Regions from separate parts of the Azotobacter bryophylli genome, predicted to be linked through region 3. Evidence: predicted binding sites of a transcription regulator. Region 3 holds the regulator's gene; each other region holds the start of a gene.
What was found. Region 3 encodes sigma-54, which starts transcription at its own class of promoters, with help from an activator protein. Its sites were predicted from a motif close to ANTGGCATNNANNTTGCTNT; they were not measured.

Region 1: ACFOJE_RS09075 (CmpA/NrtA family ABC transporter substrate-binding protein) is a predicted target of sigma-54. The motif match lies at 2,655-2,674, and genes of this name have one in related genera.
Region 2: nirB (nitrite reductase large subunit NirB) is a predicted target of sigma-54. The motif match lies at 1,892-1,911, and genes of this name have one in related genera.

Annotation. Positions count from the first base shown of each region.
Region 1 covers NZ_JBHRSJ010000016.1:111,386-115,913, forward strand. The annotation lists gene alaC (alanine transaminase) at 1-604, opposite strand, end outside; gene ACFOJE_RS09070 (ANTAR domain-containing response regulator) at 721-1,299, opposite strand; gene ACFOJE_RS09075 (CmpA/NrtA family ABC transporter substrate-binding protein) at 1,281-2,531, opposite strand; gene acnB (bifunctional aconitate hydratase 2/2-methylisocitrate dehydratase) at 2,747-4,528, opposite strand, start outside.
Region 2 covers NZ_JBHRSJ010000016.1:105,223-109,750, reverse strand. The annotation lists gene ACFOJE_RS09055 (NarK family nitrate/nitrite MFS transporter) at 562-1,773, shown strand; gene nirB (nitrite reductase large subunit NirB) at 2,057-4,507, shown strand.
Region 3 covers NZ_JBHRSJ010000034.1:268,929-273,456, reverse strand. The annotation lists gene ACFOJE_RS17285 (KdsC family phosphatase) at 1-114, shown strand, start outside; gene lptC (LPS export ABC transporter periplasmic protein LptC) at 123-698, shown strand; gene lptA (lipopolysaccharide transport periplasmic protein LptA) at 685-1,248, shown strand; gene lptB (LPS export ABC transporter ATP-binding protein) at 1,248-1,973, shown strand; gene ACFOJE_RS17265 (RNA polymerase factor sigma-54) at 2,103-3,611, shown strand; gene hpf (ribosome hibernation-promoting factor, HPF/YfiA family) at 3,729-4,037, shown strand; gene ptsN (PTS IIA-like nitrogen regulatory protein PtsN) at 4,049-4,513, shown strand.

The sequences.
Region 1 (4,528 bases), on a different contig from region 3:
ACTGTCTGGCCAGCGCCACCACCCGTTCGAAGAAATCCAGCTCCACGCATTGCGCCGTGGGATTGGAGGGGAAGCCGAGGATCATCATCTTCGGCTTGGGAATCGCCTCGCGGATCGCCCGCTCCAGTTCGGCGAAGAAGTCCACGCCCGGTACCAGCGGCACCGAGCGCACTTGGGCGCCGGCGATCACCGCGCCGTAGATGTGGATCGGGTAGCTGGGGTTGGGCACCAGCACGGTGTCGCCGTGGTCGAGAGTGGCGAGCATCAGGTGCGCCAGCCCCTCCTTGGAGCCGATGGTGACGATGGCTTCGCTGTCCGGGGCGATGTCCACGGCGTAGTGCTCCTGGTACCAGCGCGAGATGGCGCGGCGCAGGCGCGGGATGCCGCGCGAGGTGGAGTAGCCGTGGGTGTCCTCGCGCTGGGCGACCTGGACGAGTTTCTCGACGATGTGCGGCGGCGTGGCGCCGTCGGGGTTGCCCATGCTGAAGTCGACGATGTCCTCGCCCCGGCGGCGGGCGGCCATCTTCAGCTCGGCGGTGATGTTGAAAACGTAGGGGGGCAGACGATCGATGCGCGCAAAGCGGCGCTTGCCGTGTTCGGCCATGATTTCCTCGAGAGACGTAAGCGCCCGGAACCGTCCGAGCGACGTTGGCCACTATCCTGGCCAGGCGCCAAAATACGCCAGGCACGGCGGGGCCGCAAGCCGGCAGGGTAGCGCAGCTAGCCGCCCAGCATGTCGTGCATCGCGATGATCTGCTCGGCCACCTGGATCAGCTTCTGCTGGCGGCTCATGGCCTGGCGTCTCATGAGGGTATAGGCCTCCTCCTCGTTGCAGCCTTTCATCTTCATCAGCAGCCCCTTGGCCAGTTCTATGCGCTTGCGCTCGGCCAGCTGCGCTTCCCTGGCCTGCAGTTCGGCGCGCAGGGCCTGATCGCTCTCGAAGCGTGCCATGGCGACGTCGAGGATCGGCTGCAGACGGGCGGCCTGGATGCCCTCGACGATGTAGGCGCTGACCCCGGCCCTGATCGCCTGGCGCATCGCCGCCGGATCGTGCTCGTCGGTGAACATCACGATCGGTCTCGGGCGGTCGCGGCTGACCAGCACCACTTGCTCCATCACGTCGCGTCCGGGCGAGTCGGTATCGATCAGCACCACATCCGGTCGCACGGCCTCGATCCGGGCCGGCAGGTCGATGGTCAGGCCGGACTCGTCGACCACTTCGAATCCCGCCTGGCTCAGCGCGGCCCTCAGGCGGCCGACCTTCTTTGCCGTATCGTCAATCAGGAGGATGCGCAGCATGATGAATTCCCATCCTTTCGAGGCTCTGACTCGGTGGCGTCGCTCAGGGCGTGCAGTGCGAAGCTGCGGGCGTAGCCGGCGGGATCGGAGCCGTCCCAGCACTTGCCGTCCAGCAGGGTCGAGCGGCGCATGGGCGAAGCGGGCAGTGGAATGCCCAGGGCATCGGCGGCTTGGCGGTACGTTTCGAGTCGTTGTACGCGCTCGGCGACGGCCAGATAGTCCGGATCTTCGCGCAGCAGGCCCCAGCGCCGAAACTGGGTCATGAACCAGAGCCCATCGGAAAGATAGGGCTGGTTGACCTCTCCGTCGGCATGAAAGCGCAGGGCATGGGCATCCGTCCAGGCGTGTCCGTTGCCGTCCTCGTATCGACCGAGGAAGCGCGGCTCGATCACACGGGGAGGGGCGGCCACGTAGTCGCGGGCGCTGATCAGACGGGCGGTGCTGGCCTTGTTCTCCTCGCTGGCGTCGATGAAGCGGCTGGCCTCCAATACCGCCATGATCAGCGCCCGAGCCGTGTTGGGATATTGCTCGACGAAGTCGCGGGTACAGCCCAGCACCTTTTCCGGATGATCGGGCCAGATCGACTGGCTGGTCGCGACGGTGAAGCCCACACCCTGGTCGATGGCGAAGGCGCCCCAGGGCTCGCCGGCACAGAAGCCGTCGATGCCCCCGGCACGCAGATGTTCGACCATCTGCGGTGGTGGCACGACCAGGGTTCTGACGTCGTCCAGGGGATGAATGCCCAGGCTGGCCAGCCAGTAATAGAGCCAGAGAGCGTGGGTACCGGTGGGGAAGGTCTGGGCTAGGAGGAGTTTTGCATCATTCCGGTGCGCCCGTGACGCCAATGCCTCGCCGCTGTCCACGCCAGTTTCTCTCAGTCCGGTCGAGAGACTGATGCTCTGACCATTCTGATTCAGTCCCATCAGGACCGCCATATCGGTCGCCTGGGTGCCGCCGATACCGAGCTGCATGCTGTAGATCAGTCCGTACAGGGCCTGGCCGGCATCCAGTTCGCCGCTAAGGAGCCTGTCGCGCATGCCGGACCAGGAAACCTGTCGTTTCAGGTTGAGTGTCAGCCCATAGGGCTCGGCGAAGCCCTGGGTCGCGGCAACGATCAGGGATGCCGCATCGGTCAGCGGCATGAACCCCACGTTGATCGACGGCTTTTCCGGGGCGTCGCTTCCGTCCACCCAGGCTCGGACATCGGCTCTGGACTTGGCTTGATCGGTCATGGTCTTCATCCAGCCTTGAATGAAAAAGGCGCCGCACGACGGCTGCCGGAAGCAGTGTCGAATGCGACGCCATTGTCGAGAAAGGGAGGCCCGCCGTTGGGCTATCCCCGTGATGAGAGGGTAGAAGCAATCGACATGCCAGGCTCTTGCCCTCCATCCGGTAGCCGAAAAGAAGAAGCCCCGCCGAGGCGGGGCTTCTTCGTTACCTATCGCTCTTAGGCTTGAGCGACCGGGATCTTGGCGTTGGCCGCGGCTTCGCGGAACTCGGCGATCTGGTCGAAGCTCAGGTAGCGGTAGATATCGGCAGACATGCTGTCGATGTCCTTCGCGTACTGCATGTATTCCTCGACGGTCGGCAGCTTGCCGAGGATCGAAGCGACGGATGCCAGCTCGGCCGAAGCCAGGAACACGTTGGTAGCGTCACCCAGACGGTTCGGGAAGTTACGGGTCGAGGTGGAGACCACGGTGGAACCGGTCTGTACGCGAGCCTGGTTACCCATGCACAGCGAGCAGCCCGGCATTTCCATGCGGGCGCCAGCGCGGCCGTAGATGCCGTAGTAGCCTTCTTCGGTCAGCTGGTGAGCGTCCATCTTGGTCGGCGGGGCCAGCCACAGGCGGGTCGGGATGCCGCCCTTGACCTTGTCGAGCAGCTTACCGGCAGCGCGGAAGTGACCGATGTTGGTCATGCAGGAACCGATGAACACTTCGTCGATCTTCTGGCCTGCAACGGTGGACAGCAGACGGGCGTCGTCCGGATCGTTCGGGGCGCACAGCACCGGCTCTTTCACGTCGGCCAGATCGATCTCGATCACGGCGGCGTATTCGGCATCCTTGTCGGCTTCCAGCAGTTGCGGTTTGGCCAACCAGGCTTCCATCGCCTGGGCACGACGTTCCAGGGTGCGGGCATCGCCGTAGCCTTCGCCGATCATCCAGCGCAGCAGGGTGATGTTGGACTTCAGGTACTCGGCGATGGCCTCTTCCGGCAGCTTGATGGTGCAACCGGCAGCAGAACGCTCGGCAGAGGCGTCGGACAGCTCGAAGGCTTGTTCGACGGTCAGGCCGGTGAGGCCTTCGATCTCGAGGATGCGGCCGGAGAAAATGTTCTTCTTGCCCTTCTTCTCGACGGTCAGCAGGCCCTGCTGGATGGCGTAGTAGGGGATCGCATGCACCAGGTCACGCAGGGTGATGCCGGGCTGCAGTTTGCCCTTGAAACGCACCAGCACGGATTCCGGCATGTCCAGCGGCATTACGCCGGTGGCGGCGGCGAAAGCCACCAGGCCCGAACCGGCCGGGAAGGAGATGCCGATCGGGAAGCGGGTGTGCGAGTCGCCACCGGTACCCACGGTATCCGGCAGCAGCATGCGGTTCAGCCAGCTGTGGATGATGCCGTCGCCCGGACGCAGGGATACGCCGCCGCGGGACATGATGAAGTCCGGCAGGGTGTGGTGGGTCTTGACATCGATCGGCTTCGGATAGGCCGCGGTGTGGCAGAAGGACTGCATCACCAGGTCGGCGGAGAAGCCCAGGCAAGCCAGGTCTTTCAGCTCGTCGCGGGTCATCGGGCCGGTGGTGTCCTGGGAGCCGACGGTGGTCATCTTCGGCTCGCAGTAGGTGCCCGGGCGCACGCCCTTGCCTTCCGGCAGACCGCAGGCGCGGCCAACCATCTTCTGAGCCAGGGTGTAGCCCTTGCCGCTGTCGGCCGGAGCTTCCGGCTTCTTGAAGAGGGTGGACGGAGCCAGGCCCAGTTCGGCACGGGCCTTCTCGGTCAGACCTCGGCCGATGATCAGTGGAATACGGCCGCCGGCGCGGACTTCGTCCAGCAGCACGTCGGTCTTCAGCTGGAAGGTGGTGACCAGCTCGTCGCTGCCATGGCGGCGCACTTCGCCCTTGACCGGGTATACGTCGATGACGTCTCCCATGGCCAGGTTGGTGCAATCGAATTCGATCGGCAGAGCGCCGGCGTCTTCCATGGTGTTGTAGAAGATCGGGGCGATCTT
Region 2 (4,528 bases), on a different contig from region 3:
AATGAAGGCGCAGCGCATTGCCCTGCCTCCGCCCGCCTGCTGGAGCGAAGGCCATCGGGCCGGCCGGCCAAGGCGATGCTCCGACCAGACCGCCGGTCACGGGCGAGTCCGGCGGCCTCCTTGGAGTGCACTGAGTATATCGTTTCCGCCAGCAGCCAAGAGCACCGCCGCCAACCCATCAATCAGGAACGCATGGAGCCAGGCGAGTCCTGGCTAATCCCACCGTGCCCCATGCTCGCGCCTTCAGCCGGCGCCCGCCCCCTTTTGCTTCACCGAACCACCCGGATCGCCTCCGAAAGCGGGAGAACGGCGCTTTTCACCTCCTGGCGCGTCTCTTGCTAAATGATCGGCACAGGGCAGCCAACGGCGGTTGCCTGTCGAACGACAAAGGCGTCGCACCACCTCGCTCCGGCGAGTCGTGTTGCGGCGCCTTTCGCGTTTCAGAAGCCCCAGCGTTCGGGGCAGGAAGAGAGGCCACCGGCCTGATTACTGCAATTCCGTTCGGCCTCGCCCCAGGCGATGGACCGCGGGAGCCCCACCCCTTCGCCGATGAGGTGTCTGATGAATACGAGTTTCTGGAAAGCCGGCCATGCGCCGACGCTGTTCGCAGCCTTTCTCTATTTCGACCTGAGCTTCATGGTCTGGTACGTGCTCGGCCCGCTGGGCGTGCAGATCTCGGCCGATCTCGGGCTGAGCACCCAGCAGCGGGCCATGATGGTCGCCACCCCCATCCTGTCCGGAGCGCTGCTGCGGCTGGTTCTCGGCATGCTGGCCGACCACACCTCGCCGAAAACCACCGGCCTGCTCGGCCAGTTGATCGTCATCGCCGCGCTAGCCGCCGCCTGGAAACTGGGCATCCATAGCTACGAGGAAGCCCTATTGCTCGGTCTGGCCCTCGGCTTCGCTGGCGCCTCCTTCGCCGTCGCGCTGCCGCTGGCATCGCAATGGTATCCGCCGCAGCACCAGGGGAAAGCCATGGGGATCGCCGGCGCCGGCAACTCCGGAACCGTGCTAGCGGCCCTCTTCGCCCCCGGCCTGGCGGCGGCGTTCGGCTGGAGCAACGTGTTCGGGCTCGCCCTGATCCCGCTGTCGCTGACCCTGGTCATCTTCGCCAGCGTGGCGAGGAACGCGCCGGAGCGTCCGCAACCCAAGGCCCTGGGCGATTACCTGAAGGCCCTGTCCGCGCCCGACAGCTGGTGGTTCATGCTGTTCTACAGCGTCACCTTCGGCGGCTTCCTCGGTCTGGCCAGCACCCTGCCCGGTTACTTCCACGACCAGTACGCCTTCGATCCGGTCCTAGCCGGCTACTACACGGCCGCCTGCGTATTCGCCGGCAGCATGCTGCGCCCGCTCGGCGGCGCACTGGCCGATCGCATAGGCGGCATCCGCGCCCTGCTGACCATGTACACCCTGGCCGCCATTTGCCTGGCCATCCTCGGCTTCAACCTGCCCAGCGCGACGGCCGCCCTGGGCCTGTTCGTGGCGGCCATGCTCAGCCTCGGGGCCGGCAATGGCGCGGTGTTCCAGCTGGTCCCCCAGCGCTTTCGCAAGGAGATCGGCGTCATGACCGGCCTGGTGGGCATGGCCGGCGGAATCGGCGGCTTCGCCCTCACCGCCGGCCTGGGCGTCATCAAGCAATCAACCGGCGACTACCAGCTCGGCCTGTGGCTGTTCGCCGGGCTGGCCGTCATCGCCTGGTTCGGCCTGCACAGCGTCAAGGAACGCTGGCGCAACACCTGGGGCTCGGCTGCGGTATCCGCCGCACGGGTATGAGTGACGGGAGCAACCCCAGAAGCACCGAATCCGTGCGCAGCGCCTTAAAGCTGTGCACGCGATGGGATCAGAGACCCTCGCCACCCTCGCAAATACCCGCGAACCGGGTAGCAAGCAAGTTGGCACAGCTCCTGCTTGATCCATGGGACAGATGACATAGGTACGGCCCTCAACGTGGAGGGGCGTACTTCCCGATAGAACGGGAACAGGACAAAGGCGTCCTCGCCGGGCAACCGGCGGGACGCCTTTTTTGTTTTTCCGCTTTCCGTGACGGAGAAGAACCGTGAAAAGACTCAAACTGGTGATGATCGGCAACGGCATGGCCGGAGTACGCACCCTGGAGGAGCTGCTCAAGCTCACCACCGATCTCTACGACATCACGGTGTTCGGCGCCGAACCGCACCCGAACTACAACCGCATCCTGCTCTCCCCGGTGCTCGCCGGCGAGCAGACCTTTGCCGACATAGTGCTCAACGACTTGGACTGGTATGCGCAGAACGGCATCCGCCTGTTGCTCAACCGCAAGGTGGTCGAGATCGACCGGGTGAGGCGCCGGGTGGTCGCCGACGACGGCAGCGAAGCGGAATACGATCGCCTGATCATCGCCACCGGCTCCAACCCCTTCATCCTGCCGATCCCCGGCAACCACTTGAAGGGCGTGATCGGCTACCGCGATATCGCCGACACCGAGACGATGATGGAGACCGCCAGAACCCATCGCCATGCGGTGGTCGTAGGCGGCGGCCTGCTCGGCCTGGAGGCGGCCAACGGCCTCCGGCTGCGCGGCATGGAGGTCACCGTGGTGCATCTCGGCGGCTGGCTGCTCGAACGTCAGCTGGACCAGACCGCCGGCAGGCTGCTGCAAGCCGCCCTGGAGGCACGCGGCATCCGCTTCCGCCTGAACACCCAGACCGCCGCCCTGCGGGACGATGGCCAGGGCCGGGTATGCGCAGCGGAGTTCAGGGACGGCGAAGTGGTCCCGGCCGACCTGGTGGTGATGGCCGCTGGGATCCGCCCCAACACCGAGCTGGCGGAAAGGGCCGGCCTCGCCTGCCACCGCGGCATCCTGGTCGACGACACCCTGCAGACCTTCGATCCGCGGATCTATGCGGTCGGCGAGTGTGCCAGCCACCGCGGCATCGCCTACGGTCTGGTCGCGCCGCTCTACGAACAGGCCAAGGTCTGCGCCAATCACCTGGCCATGCTCGGCTTCGCCCGTTACGAGGGATCGGTGACGTCGACCAAGCTCAAGGTGACCGGTATCGACCTTTTCTCGGCCGGTGATTTCATGGGCGAGGAAGGCACCGAGTGCATCACCCTCTCCGACCCCATCGGCGGCATCTACAAGAAACTGGTGATCAAGGACGACGTCCTGGTCGGCGCCTGTCTTTATGGCGATACCGCCGACGGCGGCTGGTACTTCCGCCAGATTCGCGAGCGGCACAACGTCGCCGAGATCCGCGACCACCTGATGTTCGGCGAAAGCTCGATCGGCGATGCCGGCCATCAGGGGCAGAACAAGGCCGCGAGCATGTCGGACGACATGGAGGTGTGCGGCTGCAACGGCGTATGCAAGGGCACCATCGTCAAGGCCATCCAGGAACAGGGGCTGTTCAGCGTCGACGAGATCAAGAAGCACACCAAGGCCGCCAGCTCCTGCGGCTCCTGCGCCGGCCTGGTCGAGCAGATCCTGATCAACACCGTCGGCGGTGCGGCAGACGTCAAGCCGAAGAGCGAAAAGGCCGTCTGCGGCTGCAGCGATCTCACCCACGGCCAGATCCGCAAGGCGATCCGCGAGCACCATTTGACCGGCATCCGGGATGCCATGGCCTTCATGGAATGGCGCACCCCCGATGGCTGCACGACCTGTCGTCCGGCCTTGAATTACTACCTGATCTCCACCTGGCCCGGGGAAGCCAAGGACGACCCGCAGTCGCGCCTGATCAACGAGCGCGCCCACGCCAACATCCAGAAGGACGGCACCTACTCGGTGGTCCCGCGGATGTGGGGAGGCGTGACCAGCCCGGCCGAGCTGCGCCGCATCGCCGACGTGGCGGACAAGTACCGGATCCCGATGGTCAAGGTCACCGGCGGCCAGCGCATCGACCTGCTCGGGGTGAAGAAGGAAGACCTGCCGGGGGTCTGGAAGGATCTCGACATGCCCTCCGGCCACGCCTACGGCAAGTCCATCCGCACGGTGAAGACCTGCGTCGGCAGCGAGTTCTGCCGCTTCGGCACGCAGAACTCGACGCAGATGGGCATCGATCTGGAGCACGCGCTGTTCGGCATGTGGTCGCCGCACAAGGTCAAGCTGGCGGTGTCCGGTTGCCCGCGCAACTGTGCCGAGTCGGGGATCAAGGACGTCGGCATCATCGGCGTGGATTCCGGCTGGGAGATCTACGTCGGCGGCAACGGCGGGATCAAGACCGAAGCCGGCGAGTTCTTCGTCAAGGTCCGCAGCGCCGAGGAGGTGATGGAATACAGCCTGGCCTTCCTCCAGCTCTACCGCGAGGAAGCCTTCTACCTAGAGCGTACCGTGCACTACCTGCACCGCGTCGGCATGGAGCACGTCAAACGGGCGGTGCTCGAAGACGCCGAACGGCGCAAGGCCCTGCATCAGCGCCTGCTGTTCGCCCTGACTTTCGAGCAGGACCCGTGGCAGCAGCAGATCGAGACCCTGGCGCTGAAGAAGGAATTCGAGCGCATTCCGGTCAAGGAACTGGAAACCGTTTGAGCCGTGCCCTGCTCCTCCCAC
Region 3 (4,528 bases):
CACGCTCATGGAGTGACATCGGCACGCGGCGGAGAAGGAGCCGTTCGAGAGTTCTGCGAATTGATATTGGATGCCCAAGGCAATCTTGAAGCCGCTCAAGCTGCATATCTTTAGAGGCGATCATGCTCCGCAGATTGCGTATTCCACTAACGCTTGTCGTCCTGACCGCCCTGCTGATTGCCTTGGGTTACTGGAATATCCGCCCCGAAAGCTTCATGAACAACGAAATTAATACCCCTCCTCGCGAGGACAATACTATCGACTTTTTCGTTATTCATGCCCACTCGGTACAATATCAGGCTGACGGCACGCCGAAGTATGAAATGACCACAGACAAGCTGGAGCATCTCAAAACCAGCGATATCACTCTGCTTACCCGTCCAGACCTGCTTCTCTTCCGCGGGACCGCATTACCTTGGCATGTGCAAAGCAAGCTTGGCGAAGTGAGCCCTCAAGGCAAAGAAGTAGAACTGATCGATGCGGTAAGAGTTGAGCGCTCCGATAGTAAAGGCCGCCCGAGCATCCTCACCACCAGCCGGCTGACCGTATTCCCAGAGAAGGATTACGCGCAGACCCAACAAGCAGTCATGATCGAGGCGGCCAATGGGGTAACCACGGCCAAAGGAATGAAAGCGTATCTGAATGACGGCAGGATGCACCTGCTGTCCAACATAAGAGGTCAGCATGAGGTTCGCTAACCGTTTCCCCCACGGGACTCTCCCTCTTCTGCTCAGCCTGTGCACCGGGCTCGGAGCCATGAATGCCTGGGCACTGCCCTCTGACGGCGACCAGCCGATTCGTGTGCAAGCAGATAGTGCCGAGCTCGACGATAAGCAGAATGTGGCGGTCTACCAGGGCGGCGTAGTCATCACCCAGGGCTCACGAAAGATCACTGGTGACAAGGTGACCGTTACCCAGGATGAAAATGGCGACATCAAGGTATTGACCTCCATCGGCAATCCTGCCTACTTCGAACATAAGCCCGCGGCCGATAAAGAAACCGTCAAGGCCTACGGAAAGACCATCCAGTATTTTGCCGACAATGAGCGGATAGTACTGATCGACCAAGCCAAGGTGATCCAGAACGGAAACACCTTCGAGGGCGAGAAGATCGTCTACGACACCCAGCGCCAGATCGTCAATGCCGGCCGAGCCACCGGGTCCAATGTGACGACTCCGAAGCCTAGGATCGACATGCTGATCCAGCCCAAGAAGAAGACACAGCCACAGCAGGGGCAAACACAGTAATGGCAGTCCTCAAAGCCCAGCATCTGGCCAAGAGCTATAAGAGTCGCCAGGTAGTTCGCGATGTCAGCCTCTCTATCGAGAGTGGGCAGATAGTCGGCCTGCTCGGTCCCAATGGTGCCGGCAAGACCACCAGCTTCTACATGATCGTCGGATTGGTTCGCGCCGACCAGGGTCGAGTCCTGATCGACCAGTTGGATGTGACCGACCTGCCGATGCACAAACGCGCTCGTGCCGGTATCGGCTACCTGCCCCAGGAAGCTTCGATCTTTCGCAAACTGTCGGTAGCCGACAACATCATGGCGATTCTCGAGACGCGCAAGGATCTGGACAGCACCGGGCGCCACCAGGCGCTCGAGTCTCTGCTTCAGGAGTTCCATATCACGCACATTCGCGACAGCCTCGGCATGAGCCTGTCCGGCGGGGAGCGGCGCCGAGTGGAGATCGCCCGCGCCCTGGCCACCGCTCCGAAGTTCATCCTTCTCGACGAACCCTTCGCCGGCGTCGACCCGATCTCGGTGGGCGATATCAAGCAGATCATTCATCATTTGAAGAACAGGGGTATCGGCGTTCTCATCACCGACCACAATGTCCGTGAAACGCTCGACATTTGTGAAACGGCCTATATCGTCAATGATGGACAATTGATTGCGGAAGGCGATGCTCAGACCATTCTTTCCAACCAACTGGTGAAGGAAGTCTATCTGGGCCACGAATTCCGTCTTTGATTCTTTCCGAGAAGAAAGGTAGGGCTAGGCAAATCCGTAAAAATAAGGCATATAACTTGCTAGATGGGCGCTTCGCCGCCTTGTAGTGGTTGACGCGCAAGCGTCGGCGCATACGGTGCTTCCTACAATATGAAACCATCGCTAGTCCTAAAAATGGGTCAGCAGCTGACGATGACCCCGCAGCTGCAACAAGCCATCCGCCTGCTTCAATTGTCGACCCTGGATCTTCAACAGGAGATCCAGGAGGCGTTGGACTCCAACCCGATGCTTGAGCAACAGGAAGCTGGCGACGATTACGACAACTCCGATCTGCCAGGCGACCAGAGCGGGCAGGGGTCCTCCGAAGCCGCACCGGAAGGCAGTTATTCGGACCTCTATGAGTCACCCTCGTCGACTGCCGGTAACGACCAGGAAGAAGGCGACTGGCACGAGCGCATCCCCAATGAGCTGCCGGTGGACACCGCCTGGGAAGACATCTATCAGACCAGCGCCAGCAACTTGCCGAGCAACGACGACGACGATTGGGATTTCACCGCCCGGACGTCCACCGGAGAGAGCCTGCAGAGCCATTTGCTCTGGCAGTTGAACCTGGCGCCGATGTCCGACACGGATCGCCTGATCGCCATCACCCTCATCGACAGCATCAACAGCGACGGCTATCTGGAGGGGGCACTGGAAGAGGTCCTCCAATCCCTCGACCCGGAGCTGGGTATCGAGCTCGACGAAGTCGAGATGGTTCTGCGCCGCATTCAACAGTTCGAGCCAGCCGGAGTCGCCGCTCGCGATCTAAGCGAATCGCTGCAATTGCAACTGAGACAGATGCCTGCCGATACGCCTTGGCTGAGCGAGGCGCAACGGCTGGCCAGGGACTATCTCGATCTGCTCGGCAACCATGATTTCAGCCAGTTGATGCGCCGCATGAAGCTCAAGGAAGAAGAGCTCCGCCCGGTCATCGAGCTGATCCAGAGCCTCAACCCACGCCCCGGCTCGCAGATCGAAGCCAGCGAGGCGGAATACATCGTTCCCGATGTCATAGTGCGCAAGCACAACGGCCGCTGGCTCGTAGAGCTCAACCAGGAAGCGATCCCCCGCCTGCGCATCAACCCGCAGTATGCCGGCTTCGTTCGTCGGGCCGATGCCAGCGCTGACAATACCTTCATGCGCAACCAGTTGCAGGAAGCACGCTGGTTCATCAAGAGCCTGCAGAGCCGCAACGAGACCCTTATGAAGGTTGCCACGCAGATCGTCGAGCACCAGCGCGGTTTCCTCGATTACGGCGAAGAAGCCATGAAGCCGTTGGTTCTGCACGACATCGCCGAAGCCGTGGGCATGCACGAGTCGACTATTTCCCGGGTGACCACCCAGAAATACATGCATACTCCGCGAGGCATCTACGAGCTCAAGTACTTTTTCTCCAGCCATGTCAGTACGGCGGAAGGTGGCGAGTGCTCGTCTACTGCAATACGTGCCATCATCAAAAAACTGGTCGCGGCGGAAAATCCGAAAAAGCCATTGAGCGACAGCAAGATCGCTGGTTTACTGGAAGAACAGGGCATACAAGTGGCGCGCCGCACTGTCGCCAAGTATCGCGAATCCCTCGGGATTGCCCCATCCAGCGAACGCAAGCGACTGATGTAACAGGGCTTGACCTGCCGAACGACTGCTCGGAGGCATTGACCTCCGACGGTCCATGCCAAGGTATATACCGGTAGCAGGCCCGCTAGCCTGTGTTAATAGCAATAAGGAGAAAGCGGTATGCAAGTCAACATCAGTGGACACCAACTGGATGTGACCGACCCCCTGCGCGACTATGTTGAGGAGAAACTCAGCCGGCTCGAACGCCATTTCGATCGCATCACCAACGTTCAGGTGATCATGTCGGTCGACAAGCTCAAGCAGAAAATCGAAGCCACTCTGCATGTCGCAGGTGGGGAAGTCGTGGCGAACGCTGAACATGATGACATGTACGCTGCAATCGACCTGCTCATCGACAAGCTCGACCGCCAGTTGATCAAGCACAAGGAAAAGCAGGTTGAGCGCCAGCAGGGCGCAACCGCTCGCTAACCCGATCCCCCATGATCCGACTAGAAAACATCCTAACCCCCGCACGCTCCCTGGTGAACGTGCCGGGGGGCAGCAAAAAACGAACGCTGGAATTCATCGCCAATCTGGTCGCGCGTGAAATTTCCGACCTGGATAGCAAGGCCATTTTCGAAAGCCTGGTTGCCCGGGAAAAGCTTGGCTCGACCGGCTTCGGCAACGGAATCGCCATTCCCCATTGTCGTCTTCCTGGCTGTCCCGCTCCGATCAGCGTTCTCCTGCGGTTGGATGCCCCCATCGACTTCGACGCCATCGATGGAGCACCGGTGGATCTGCTATTCGCCCTGCTGGTTCCGGAGGAGGCCACCGACGAGCATCTCCAACTCTTGCGTCAAATCGCCAGTATGCTCGACCGCAGCGAGATCCGAGAGCGCCTTCGCCATGCCCAGACCAGTGAAGCGCTGTACCAAGTGGTAGTGGACACGCAGAACGGTCAATAATCCTAGAGGAGCGTT